2 linked regions of the Arenibacter algicola genome follow. The protein of the gene in region 2 interacts with the protein of the main gene of each other region in a pairwise test. Links are inferred from orthologs where the notes say so. Each region holds a gene or a part of one and is shown on either strand. Other genes may lie near its edges.

Evidence for each region.
Region 1: the proteins of recJ (region 2) and U735_RS0113490 interact in binary tests that used the Escherichia coli proteins (3 or more experiments, as listed by UniProt). The link is inferred for Arenibacter algicola from one-to-one orthologs.

Annotation. Positions count from the first base shown.
Region 1 is NZ_JPOO01000003.1:749,386-753,523, forward strand. Bases 1,179-4,138 are described here. They hold U735_RS0113490 (DNA topoisomerase 3), read left to right. Parts: upstream 1,179-1,494; coding sequence 1,495-3,783; downstream 3,784-4,138. Other genes in these bases: U735_RS0113485 (3-keto-disaccharide hydrolase), read right to left, coding at 1,179-1,250; U735_RS0113495 (FKBP-type peptidyl-prolyl cis-trans isomerase), read right to left, coding at 3,952-4,138. Outside these bases: U735_RS0113480 (protein-L-isoaspartate(D-aspartate) O-methyltransferase), read right to left, coding at 1-384; more of U735_RS0113485, read right to left, coding at 555-1,178.
Region 2 is NZ_JPOO01000003.1:2,535,531-2,543,961, reverse strand. What follows is about bases 2,384-5,340. They hold recJ (single-stranded-DNA-specific exonuclease RecJ), read right to left. Parts: upstream 4,743-5,340; coding sequence 3,024-4,742; downstream 2,384-3,023. Other genes in these bases: U735_RS0121475 (peptide-N-glycosidase F-related protein), read right to left, coding at 4,748-5,340; U735_RS0121485 (UDP-2,3-diacylglucosamine diphosphatase), read left to right, coding at 2,384-2,879. Also shown: U735_RS0121500 (2OG-Fe(II) oxygenase), read right to left, coding at 1-198; U735_RS0121495 (CehA/McbA family metallohydrolase domain-containing protein), read left to right, coding at 394-1,602; U735_RS0121490 (6-pyruvoyl trahydropterin synthase family protein), read left to right, coding at 1,643-2,092; more of U735_RS0121485, read left to right, coding at 2,112-2,383; more of U735_RS0121475, read right to left, coding at 5,341-6,658; U735_RS0121470 (OsmC family protein), read right to left, coding at 6,682-7,101; U735_RS0121455 (amidophosphoribosyltransferase), read right to left, coding at 8,242-8,431. UniProt on the Escherichia coli protein: Single-stranded-DNA-specific exonuclease.

The sequences.
Region 1 (4,138 bases), 1.8 Mb from region 2 along the record:
TTCGATAGTATAAACTGAATCCACAATTTTACCTAATACCGCTGCCTGGTAACCCGATCCTGTTCCTATTTCCAAAACTCTATCGGTCGATTTCAATTTCAATGTTTCTGTCATGAATGCTACAATATAAGGTTGGGAAATAGTCTGATCGCTTCCTATAGGCAGTGCCCCATCCCTATAAGCATGTTCTACCAAGTTTTTTGGCACAAATTCATGCCTAGGTACATTTGTCATGGAATATAAGGTTAAAGGGTCTTTTATTCCCCGGGCTTGAAGCTGTGTCTTTACCATCTGCTCCCGTTGCATAACGTAATCGTTTTGGGCAATAAGTATACCTGAGAAACAAAGCGCAAGGCCATAAATGAGAAGAGATCTATAATTCATTGCTCTTATTTTTAAAGCATAACCTATTAATAATTAATAAGGTACAAAATAAAAGATGGGCATTCTAAACCTGGTAGTTAAAAGTATATTCCTTTTAAGGCAGCAATTCTATGATAGAACAAAACTAAAAATCAAATTAAATATGGCAGGATAAAACAAGGCCTTTTATATCAGGGCGCCGTTTCACTGAGCTTCGAAATGGGTGTAAGCAGTACTTTTCGGAATTCCACTTCGGCACCCTCGGCCTGCAAAGCAATATTTCCACTGCTTACAGTAGCATTATAGCCATGATTTACCAAATCACCATTTACCCACACCTTTATGGAGTTTTTAAGGCATTCTATGGTCATGGAATTCCATTCACCCAATGGTTTTTCGGAACCATCGGTTAGATTTTTTATTCTTCGCAATTTACCTTCGGTGATCCCCCATTCTTCCTTAGGTCCGCGCCTTTCCAGCATATCATCGGTCGTGATATCCTGAACAATGCACCAAAAATCGCCGGCATTTTCATGCATCATTTGAACCTCTATAGACTTGGGAAACATTTCATATAGAGATCTAGGAGTGGAGGCAAATACCAACACACCACAATTACCTGGTTTCCCGGCAAAACGATATTCCACTTCCAATCTAAAATCCTGATAAATGGCATCGGTAATAAGGTGACCCTGGGGTTCTCCCAAACTCACCAACATCCCCTCCCTAACTATAAATGGATTTACGGCATTGGGATTATTGTCCATTTCCGGCACATCTACATGCCACCCCTCCAAATCCTTCCCGTTAAATAGACTTTTGGAGGGCTGGGAAGTACAACTAATCAGTGTTAAAAAGGCGGTAACGACCAACACTATACTTTTCATATGTTCATTTTTATTGATTATAGTAATCCACAATTAAGAATTTCAAATCCAATATCCCTTAAATGTATCATTTTCCATTGACATATTATCTATCTGGATCGTCTTAATAGATTTTTCCTGATATACTTCAAAACCAGATTAGTTAATATACCCAACATAAATGTTGAGGAAAATACCTTACTAAACGGATGCGGGGGTTCAGTATAAATTAAGTAATTTGCACCCATTCAAAACAATAATAAAAGTGAAGGTCTGTATTGCGGAAAAACCTAGTGTTGCTCGGGAAATTGCTCAGGTATTAGGGGCAAACACCAAACACGACGGATATTTTGAAGGAAATGGTTACGCAGTTACTTTTACCTTTGGACATCTCTGCACTTTATTTGAGCCTAGCGATTACAAGCCACATTGGAAAAGTTGGGACCTTAACAATCTACCCATGCTCCCGGATAAGTTTAAAACAAAAGTGGTGGACAATGCGGGAATCCAAAAACAGTTCCATATTGTAAAAAGTCTATTTGATAAAGCGGAAGTGGTAATCAACTGTGGGGATGCTGGACAGGAAGGGGAATTAATACAGCGTTGGGTTTTACATCAGGCCAATTATAAGGGCGAAGTACAGCGATTATGGATCTCATCCCTAACCACCGAGGCCATTAAGGAGGGATTTACCAAGTTAAAATCTTCCCACGACTACGACAATCTTTATTATGCCGGGTTTTCCCGCGCCATAGGGGACTGGCTTTTAGGAATGAATGCCACACGTCTTTATACCGTAAAACACGGGGGGTACAAACAAATGTTATCTGTTGGGCGGGTACAAACCCCTACCTTGGCCATGGTGGTCAATAGGTTTAAGGAAATAGAAAGTTTTACACCCCAACCCTATTGGGAACTGCAAACACTGTATAGGGAGACCGTTTTTAATTATGAAGAGGGCCGTTTCTTGAAAATGGAAGACGGGGAAGTTCTGGCCAAGGAAGTAAAGGAACACGAATTCGAAATTGTCAGCATTACCAAAAAGAAAGGCAAGGAATACGCTCCAAAGTTGTTCGATCTAACAGGTCTACAGGTGTATTGCAACACCAAGTTTGGATTTACGGCAGATGAAACACTTAAGATTGTCCAGAAATTATATGAACAAAAAGTAGTTACCTATCCTAGGGTGGATACCACTTTTTTACCTAATGACGTTTATCCCAAAGTGGCAGGAATACTTCGCAATCTAACCCAATACGAACAGTTGACCTCTACCCTCTTGTTAAAGAAGATCAGGAAATCCACCAAGGTTTTCAATGATAAAAAAGTAACGGACCACCATGCGATCATACCCACTGGTGTTGAAATAATGTTAGGCGCAGCCCAGCAGCAGGTCTACGACAGTATCGTCAGGAGGTTTATTGCTGTGTTTTACGATGATTGTGAAGTTTCCAACACCACCGTCATTGGTAAGGCAGCCAACATCTCTTTTAAAACAACCGGGAAGGAAATCCTTAAAAAAGGCTGGCGAATTGTTTTTGAGACTGCCAATACCAAAGAAAAAAAGGAAACTGGAATTTTACCCAATTTTGTAAAAGGTGAAAAAGGTCCTCACGAACCTTCATTTTTGGAAAAGCAGACCAAACCACCCAAACAATATACGGAAGCCACCTTGCTAAGAGCCATGGAGACGGCCGGAAAACAAGTTGATGATGATGAAATGCGGGAACTCATGAAAGAGAACGGAATTGGTAGACCTTCAACCCGTGCCAATATTATAGAAACCTTATTTAGGCGCAAGTACATAGAAAGAAAAAAGAAGCAGATACTACCAACCCCAACCGGCATACAACTGATTGATACGATACAAAACGAATTGTTGAAATCTGCAGAACTGACCGGCTTATGGGAAAAGCAATTAAAGGATATAGAAAAAGGTATGTTCAGTGCCGGCATGTTTATAGCCAACATGAAGAAGATGGTAGACGAATTGGTTTATGAAGTACGAAGTGAGACCCAACGTGCCAATATCTCCCATACCTTGGAACACAAAAAGACGGTACTCCAAAAAACTAAGACCAATACCGGCGCCATCACAGCGGAAACCTGCCCTAAATGTAAAAACGGTACACTAATAAAGGGGAAGTCGGCCTATGGCTGCAGTGAATATAAAAATGGTTGCAATTTTTTACTCCCCTTTGTCTTTCATCACAAAAAAATCTCGGAAAATCAGTTCACAAGATTACTCCAAAAAGGTTGTACGGTAAATTTAAAAGGGTTTAGATACAATGGTGCCGAGGATATTGAGGGCCTAGTACGGTTTGATGAACAATATGGATTGGTATTGGAGCCAAAGAAAAAACTGGATACCGATACTCCCGGCTGTCCCAAATGCAAAGAAGGGAAAATTGTAAAAGGTAAAAATTCCTACGGTTGTAGTAATTATACGAAGGGATGCGATTTTAGATTTACATTTGACGAAGTCAAGGCAAAAGCATCCAATAAACCCCTAACAAAAGCTCTTGTTCTATCTATTTTGAATGGGAATTACTAATATATCTAGCTGTTTGCACAGGGGAAAGATTTAAATAAAGCTTCATTCCCAACTTAGGTTGAACCTTGTGCTATGTAAAAACAAAAGACCGTCCAAAAAATAGACGGTCTTATTGTTACACAAGCATAGCCCCTCATAATGGAGAGCCAATACCTATTATCTCTACTCCTATAAAATGGCTACCAATTCCAATTCAAAAGTAAGGTCTTGCCCGGCCAATACATGATTGGCATCTATAACAATACTTTCTTCCTTAACATCGGTAATTCGCAATTGGTTCTCAGTTCCGTCCGGATTCTGAGCAATTAATGTCATTCCAATCTCCGGGGTTATATTTTCGGGAAGTTCAGCCTTC
Region 2 (8,431 bases):
ATTGACACGATTTCCTATAGCTGCTTTTTTAAATTGATCCTCCTCATATTTGGCCAGGAGTGAATCCCTTAATTGGGCCACATCCTCCGGAGAGAAAAAATCATCTACAATACTGTATTTCTGTATTAGGATATCATCTATCACTTTTTCAAAAAGAGGATTCTCCTTAAACTCCAGTTGTTCAAATAGTTCTGCCAAGTTTGTATGGTTTTAAAAATCGGACAAAAATAGACGAAAATGCTATTGGTTTTACACAGCATGTTAAGTGTGTCTTAATTGTCCCTAAACGTTTATTATTTAATTGTAATGTTTATTATTGATTTTTAGCTTATTCCCTGATTTCTAATACATTTTCATTAACTTTTGGGCTTCAATTTCCAAATTACTCTATAAATGAAACATGTTTTACCCTCTATTTTGTTAATTATGGCTTTTCTAATGGAAAGCTGTGGAGATAGTAATAAAAGTACTGATACAGCTGTAAATAAAAAGTGGTACAAAGGTAATCTTCATACCCATTCGTTCTGGAGCGATGGGGACGAGTTTCCTGAGACTATTCTGGAGTGGTATAAGTCGCACGACTATCAATTCATTGCCCTATCGGACCATAATACCGTTTCTATGGAGGAAAAATGGATACAGGTCAGGGAAGATTCCATTTATCAAAAAAGCTTTGAGAACTATTTGGCAACTTATGGGGAGGATTGGGTAGAGCATAAAACGGACTCCGGAAAGGTGCATGTAAAATTAAAGACGTATACGGAGTATAGGGATCTTTTTGAGAAAGCGGAAGAATTTTTAGTCATTCATTCGGAAGAAATTACGGACAGGTACGAGGACAAACATGTACATATGAACGCTAGCAATATTCAGGAAAAAATAGATCCCCAGGGGGGTAATAGTATTTCGGAAGTCATGCAGAACAATCTGGATGCGGTACTTAAACAACGGAAAGAAACGGGAGTTCCTATTATGCCACATATAAATCATCCCAACTTTTATTACAGTATTAGTCTTGACGACATGATATCCTTGAAGGGAGAGCGCTTTTTTGAAGTGTACAACGGTCATCCCATGGTTCATAATATGGGAGATTCAACACATATTTCTACGGAGGAAATGTGGGATCAGATCAATATATCCTATATAACGGCCAAAAAACCCATTATGTATGGTTTGGCAACCGATGATTCCCATAATTACCATAAAATGGGTAATAAATGGAGTAATTCCGGCAGGGGTTGGGTAATGGTACAGTCCGATACCTTGTCTGCTCCCTCATTGATAGAGGCTATGGAAAGGGGCGACTTCTATTCTACCACTGGGGTTACCCTTAAAACTTTGGAATTTGGAGACAAGACCTTGAAGGTGGAAGTGGAACCGGAAACAGGTATTGAATATAATATAACTTTTCTTGGATGTCTTAAAGGGGAAACCGAAGTCAAGGAGTTGAAGGCTGTGAAGGGCGGTTCTGCCAGTTTCGAGCTAACGGATGATATACTCTTTGTAAGGAGTAAAATATCTTCTACAAAACTTCAGAAAAACCCAATAGAGGACATCAAATACGAATCTGCTTGGACACAGCCCATACTCAATGATTAGTTTCCCAGAATAAATTACCTTTGCAGTCCAAATAAATAATATGGGCAACATTCGTATTACCAAACAGTTTAATTTTGAAACTGGACATGCCTTGTTCGGTTATGATGGTAAATGTAGAAATGTACATGGGCATAGTTATAAGCTTTCAGTAACCGTAATAGGGAAGCCTATTACCGATACTGCACACGTAAAATTGGGAATGGTCATAGATTTTGGGGATTTGAAGAGAATTGTGAAGGAAGAGATTGTGGATCAATTTGACCATGCTACAGTTTTTAATAAAAATACTCCGCATGTGGAATTGGCACAGGAACTAACGGATAGGGGGCACAATGTAATATTGGCCAATTATCAACCTACCAGTGAAAATATGGTTTTGGATTTTGCAGATAGAATAAAGGCCAGATTGCCAAAAAACATCAGCCTACATTCTTTAAAGCTACAGGAAACCGACACCTCCTTTGCAGAGTGGTACGCTTCTGATAATTAAAAAGGCCTGCATGAAAACTATTGACGTTCCCGCGGGCAAGAAAATATACTTCTCTAGTGATAATCATTTGGGGGCTCCTACCAAGGACCTTAGTTTTCCACGAGAAAAGAGGTTTGTGGCTTGGTTGGATACCGTAAAAGAGGATGCTTCCGCTATTTTTCTCCTTGGGGATCTTTTCGATTTTTGGTTCGAGTATAAAACGGTAGTGCCCAAGGGCTTTACCCGTACCTTGGGGAAATTGGCAGAAATTACCGATTCGGGCATTCCGGTATACTATTTTGTGGGGAACCATGATTTATGGATGAACGGATATTTTGAAGAGGAGTTGAACATTCCTGTATATCACGAACCACAATCCTTTTTATTAAATGGTAAGTCATTTTTAATTGGACATGGTGATGGTTTGGGTCCTGGGGACAAAGGGTACAAGCGGATGAAAAAAGTATTCACCAACCCCGTATCCAAATGGCTGTATAATTGGTTGCATCCCGATTTTGGCGTAAAACTGGCCCAATATCTTTCCGTAAAGAACAAAATGATTTCCGGGGATGAGGATATTAAATTTCTTGGGGAGGAGAACGAATGGCTGGTGCAATACTGTAGACGGAAACTGGAACAGCAGCACTATGATTATTTTGTTTTTGGGCATCGGCACCTGCCTTTGGAAATACCCTTAAATGATAATTCAATCTATGTGAATCTAGGGGATTGGATTTCCTATTTTACTTACGGCGAATTTGATGGGTCTTCCTTATCCCTGAAGAAATATGAGTCTTCCTTAAGCTGAAATACAAGAGATTTTTCGGTCCATCTAGAGGGAAAATCGGAATACTGTTGATTTACCTGCTTGGCATAGTACAATTCGTACTAAAATTTGTAGTTGCAGCCTGTTAATTGTACAATTTATTGATGCATTTTAGTTATCAAAAAATTAAAATTGATAACTATCATGTTCTTTTAGATCCTTTAACTTCATTTGAAGGGCTATTTTACCCTGCCATTCGTTTTCATCCAATGTAAAAACGGCGCTAACGGTTTTGCTTGATACCGTAGGTAAATGCTTACCTAAATTAAACCCAATTGCATCAATTCCCGACCTCCTGGAGCCGTTATTTTTATCAAAAAGCTTACATTTTAAATGTTTTCCTTCTTGTCCTACCACTTTTGCGTAGCCGGTATCGTTAAGATTTTCTACCATGAAAGTAGGGGTCATATTTCCTGGGCCAAAGGGGGCAAATTGTTTAATAATGCGCATCAGCTTTGGAGTAATTTGATCCAAGTTAATTATGGCGTCTACCATAATTTCAGGAGACATTAGATTTGGATCCATGGTATTGGCAACCACTTCCTCAAATTTGGCTTTAAAGGCCTCGTAATTCTCTTCAAGTAAAGTTAATCCGGCGGCATACATATGCCCACCAAATTGTTCAATGGTATCGGAACAGCCCTCCAATGCCTCATATACGTCGAAACCTTTGATGGATCGCGCAGAGGCTGCCAATTTATTGCCGCTCTTTGTAAAGACCAAAGTGGGCCTATAATAAGTTTCAATGAGACGGGAGGCTACAATTCCGATTACCCCCTTATGCCAGGTTTCATTGTATACCACTGAGGTAAAACCTTCCTCTTCTTTGTTTTCTTGTATCTGTAATAGGGCTTCTTGGGCAATGATCTGGTCTAGGTTTCTTCTGTCCGTATTGTATTTCTCTATTTCGGCGGCAAAAAATTCGGCCCGTGCCAAATCGGTTTCCTTTAACAGATTAACCGCGTGTTGCCCGTGCTCCATGCGCCCTGCAGCATTAATTCGCGGAGCAATTATAAAAACCACGTCTGTAATGGTAAGGACTTGTTTTTTTATCTGATTGATGATCGCCTTAAAACCGGCTCTCGGATCTTGGTTGATTACTTGCAGCCCCCAATAGGCCATAACCCGGTTTTCCCCTGTAATGGGCACTATATCTGCCCCTATGGCTGTAGCAACCAAATCCAAATAAGGAACTAAATCTTCAATAGTTTCCCCTTTATTGCTCCCCAATGCCTGGATCAATTTAAATCCTACCCCACAGCCACAAAGTTCGTCATAAGGATAGGAACAATCCGCTCTTTTAGGGTCCAAAACAGCTACTGCATTTGGTAAAGTATTCCCTGGCCTGTGGTGATCACAGATAATAAAGTCGATACCCTTTTCCTTTGCATATTCTACCTTCTCAATGGCCTTAACCCCACAATCCAAGGCAATTATTAGGGAAAAGCTGTTATCCTCGGCAAAATCTATACCTTGATAGGAAACCCCATAGCCTTCGTTATATCGGTCCGGGATATAGGTGGCCACGTTGGGGTAGGTGCTTTCCAAATAGGAGGAAACCAAGGCTACTGCCGTAGTGCCATCCACGTCGTAGTCACCAAAAATCAAAATATTTTCCTGCTCTGCAATGGCCCTTTCTATTCGTTCCACGGCCTTGTCCATATCCTTCATTAAAAAAGGATCGTGAAGGTCTGAAAGCTGTGGCCTAAAAAACCTTTTGGCATCCTCATAGTTGGCAATGCCACGCTGTAATAATAGTTGCGCTACCAGATCTTCCACGTTTAGGGCCGCGGCTAACGCGTCAATTTGTGGTTGTTCGGGTTTTGGTTTAATGGTCCATCGCATGGTAATTACTCCTTTAGCCTAATTCTATTTTTAAATACTTCTTTGCCGTCTATTACAACTTTTAGATAGTAGCGCATTTTAGGCAAATAGGAGAGGTCATATGTAAAAATACCCTTTTTGAAATTTAAGTAGGTATGGGTTTCCACTATTTTTGTCTCATCTTCCTGTTGGGTAATAATGACCTCCACATTTTTTTCGTCATTGGCAAAATAATCCAATGTTACTGGACCCTCGGTTCTGGCAGGGAACATATTTATGGATGGTTCATTGTCCAAATGATAGGTAACCCCAGGTTCTACTCTAAAGTTATACATAATATGGCTCCCAAAGTCGGAATTGAAATGTTTTATGGCCTGCCCCAAAGTATCCAATAGTTTAACGCTACCATTGCCATCCTTTGCCCTGAACCAAAACTCAAGTCCATCCCCTCCTTTATCATGTAACTTAAAAGTATAGTTACCCTTTCGAAGTCTCAGGGTATCCGAATAGATGGTGTAAGGTTTAAGATCTACACTATCTCTTTTGAATATTGGCTTTCCGTAGCTATCGGTAACGGAATATTCATTTTGGCCGGGCTTTTTATTCGTCTTAAAATAGATAATAACGGACTCGGGCAAGATATTGGGTTTGGTATAGACTGAGCTTTTGGAATTATCCAAACCGTAACCATCTTTTTTGCCATTAGGCCTTTTTAATTCTACAAAAAAGCGGGTAGACTCTTTATCACTAAATATCTCTTCGGGCAAGGTTAATAGGGCGGTTTCCCCAAAAGGAATGTCTCCTTTCCATTTAAATTCTTTTGGTTTCTGCCCCTCTAGAAAATAATTTATTACCAAAGATTTTAAATTGTTCTGGCCATTATTCTTTATCCGGATAATGGGAAAAGCTCCCGTTTCATTTTTTCTACTGTGTATTTTTTCGTTGGAAGGGGATATGATATCCACTAAAGCAACGTCATTTTCGGAATTTATCTTGCCATATTCCAGAACATAGGCCACTAAAAGTTCTTTTGCACTTGGCTTTTCCGTTTCATAGGGTTCCATATTAAGGTCAATGGTAAATTCTTGTCCTGAATTTAAGTCAAAACTTACCTCATCTGGTTGCAATAAATAACCGGGGCACCAATTGGCCCGGTCAAAGATCCAGGTCCCGGCTTGTGGATATAAGGGGTTATCTCCACATTCCATCCATAATTGTTTTCTATCGATTACCTTGCCGTTATACAGTATGTCACGGTATTTGTCACAAAATTCCCCACAGCCATTGGCATCCATCCCATGTCCTGTCTGATGAATTTTTACCTTTCCAAAGGAGGATTGGGTACTGGCCTTTAAAGCAACTGGTACCAAGTGATTTTCAATGGGATCTGATTTATCTCCATAACTATAATTGCCATCGTAGACCTTATGTATGGCCAGTTGCTCGGCAACGGGAGTCCCATAAGTAATTTCAAAATCTACGGTAACCTTCCATCCGCGGGTCTTATTGTCTTCGTAACCTGTATGTATATAATCTACCTCGAGGCTATCCCTTAAAATGGGACTAAAATCCGTAATGTCCACTTTCCAATCAAATCGCCAATCTTCCTGAAATCTGCCGCCATAGGGTGTAAGCATTCTAGCAATTTCATAGTTGGTGGTGTCATTCTTTTGCCTCACTTTAATATGGTCAACATAATCCCAGTCTGCACAGCGCATATTGTCAGGGCATTCAAAAGTAAGATTTAAGATTATCTGCCGAATTTCCTTGTTTTTGGGAGGAAAAACGGCCCAATGCTTATAACTATTTTCACCTTTTGACGGATCGGTAACAATGGTTTCCTGGATGTGGGATATTATATTTTCTGTAGCTTGGGCATGCAAGTTTTGTTGTACCAGTATAAAACCGGCTAACAGATATAGAAATCTTTGGATCATAGTAAAAAGAAGAAAGGAAACTATTATTTATCAAAATAAGTCTTAATCTCCAAGGTTGCGAATTGACGGAACATTTCCATTACCCCACAATATTTTTCAACGGAAAGATCAACCGCTCTTTGCAATTTTTTTTCGTTGAGGTTAGCTCCAGTAAAATGATACTCTACCACTACCTTGTCGTAAAATTTAGGGTCCTCCTCGGTTAGGTTGGCAATAGTCTCTATTCTAAACTCTTCCACCTCCAATTTCATTTTTTTAATTAGGGAAGCAACATCCAGACCGGAACAGCCGGCCAAAGCGGTCAACATAAGGGCTTTAGGCCTGTATCCCATGCCTTCTCCCCCATTTTCAGGGGCTACATCTATAATTAGGTTGTTTCCGGACGGATTATTGCTTTCAAAGGCCATATTACCAAGCCATTTGGTAGTGATTTGATTTGTCATGTAGGTGTTTTTTTCGTTACTTGTATAGGTCAAAAATACGCATAATTCACAAATCATGTCCCTTGTAGACCCTTTAGATGCCGATCATGATTCAGCGACCAAAAAGTTGGCTGAAATTTTTAATGAAACTTTGGGTTTCTGTCCTAATTCGGTATTGACCATGCAGCATCGGCCCGCTATTTCCAAGGCATTTATTAATTTAAATATGGCGGTGATGGCAAATGAAGGAAGGGTAAGCTCGGCTTTGAAAAGAATGATGGCCTGGGTAAGCAGTAACGCCACTGGTTGTCGGTATTGTCAAGCGCATGCAATAAGTGCCGCAGAACGTTATGGGGCGGAGCAGGAGCAACTGGATAATATTTGGGAGTACAGGACGCATTCTGCATTCTCAGAGGCCTAACGGGCGGCCTTGGATTTTGCATTGGCGGCTTCCCAGGTACCCAATACCATGAATTCTAAAATAAAAAAAGCCTTATATAAACATTGGGATGAAGGAGAGATAGTGGAAATGTTGGGGGTCATTTCTTTGTTCGGATTTTTAAATCGTTGGAACGACACCATGGGCACTAGCTTAGAGGATGGTGCCATAGAGAGTGGGAAGCAGTATTTGGAAAAATATGGATGGGAGAGGGGCAAACACCTTTAGCGAAAATACTTTCTGTTGCAATTAGGGAACCGTCCCATAAAAATCAATTTGTTTTTTGGGGAAGTTCGTTATTCTATAATATCATTACAGATTTGGGCAAAAATAAAAAGGCAGAGCATAGCTCTACCTTTTTCCCCAAATCTTACCATGAACTTAACCTACTTATGCTATGGTCCTCCAAAAGTAGAGTAATGTATGCTGTGGAAAAAAGGTTTTAGATGAATGTCTCTTTAATAAGTTGAAATACTTCTTATTCGATAAACAGTAGATTATATAGGATGTAATACAGCGGGGTCTGTATATAGAATTGGTACCAATAAAAAAGGTGGAGAAGTCTCCACCTTTTTTGCCCCAAATCTTACCATGAACTTAACCTACTTATGCTATGGCACTACTAAAGTACAAGTGCACTGCAGGTTTCTGATCAAAAAGACGTTAAAGAGTGTATTTCATCGATTAAGTGCATAAAAACCTACCCTTCATCGATGAAATGTTTAGTATGCCCGTTCGTTCTTGCCTTCGAAAAAGTTAATGAACGCCCTGTTTACTACGCGGTTACCACCGGGTGTGGGATAATTGCCGGTAAAGTACCAATCTCCCAGGTTTTTGGGACAGGCTTCATGTAGGTTTTCAATATTTTGATAAATTACCTGAACCTGGGCTTTAATATCTGGCGGACTTAAT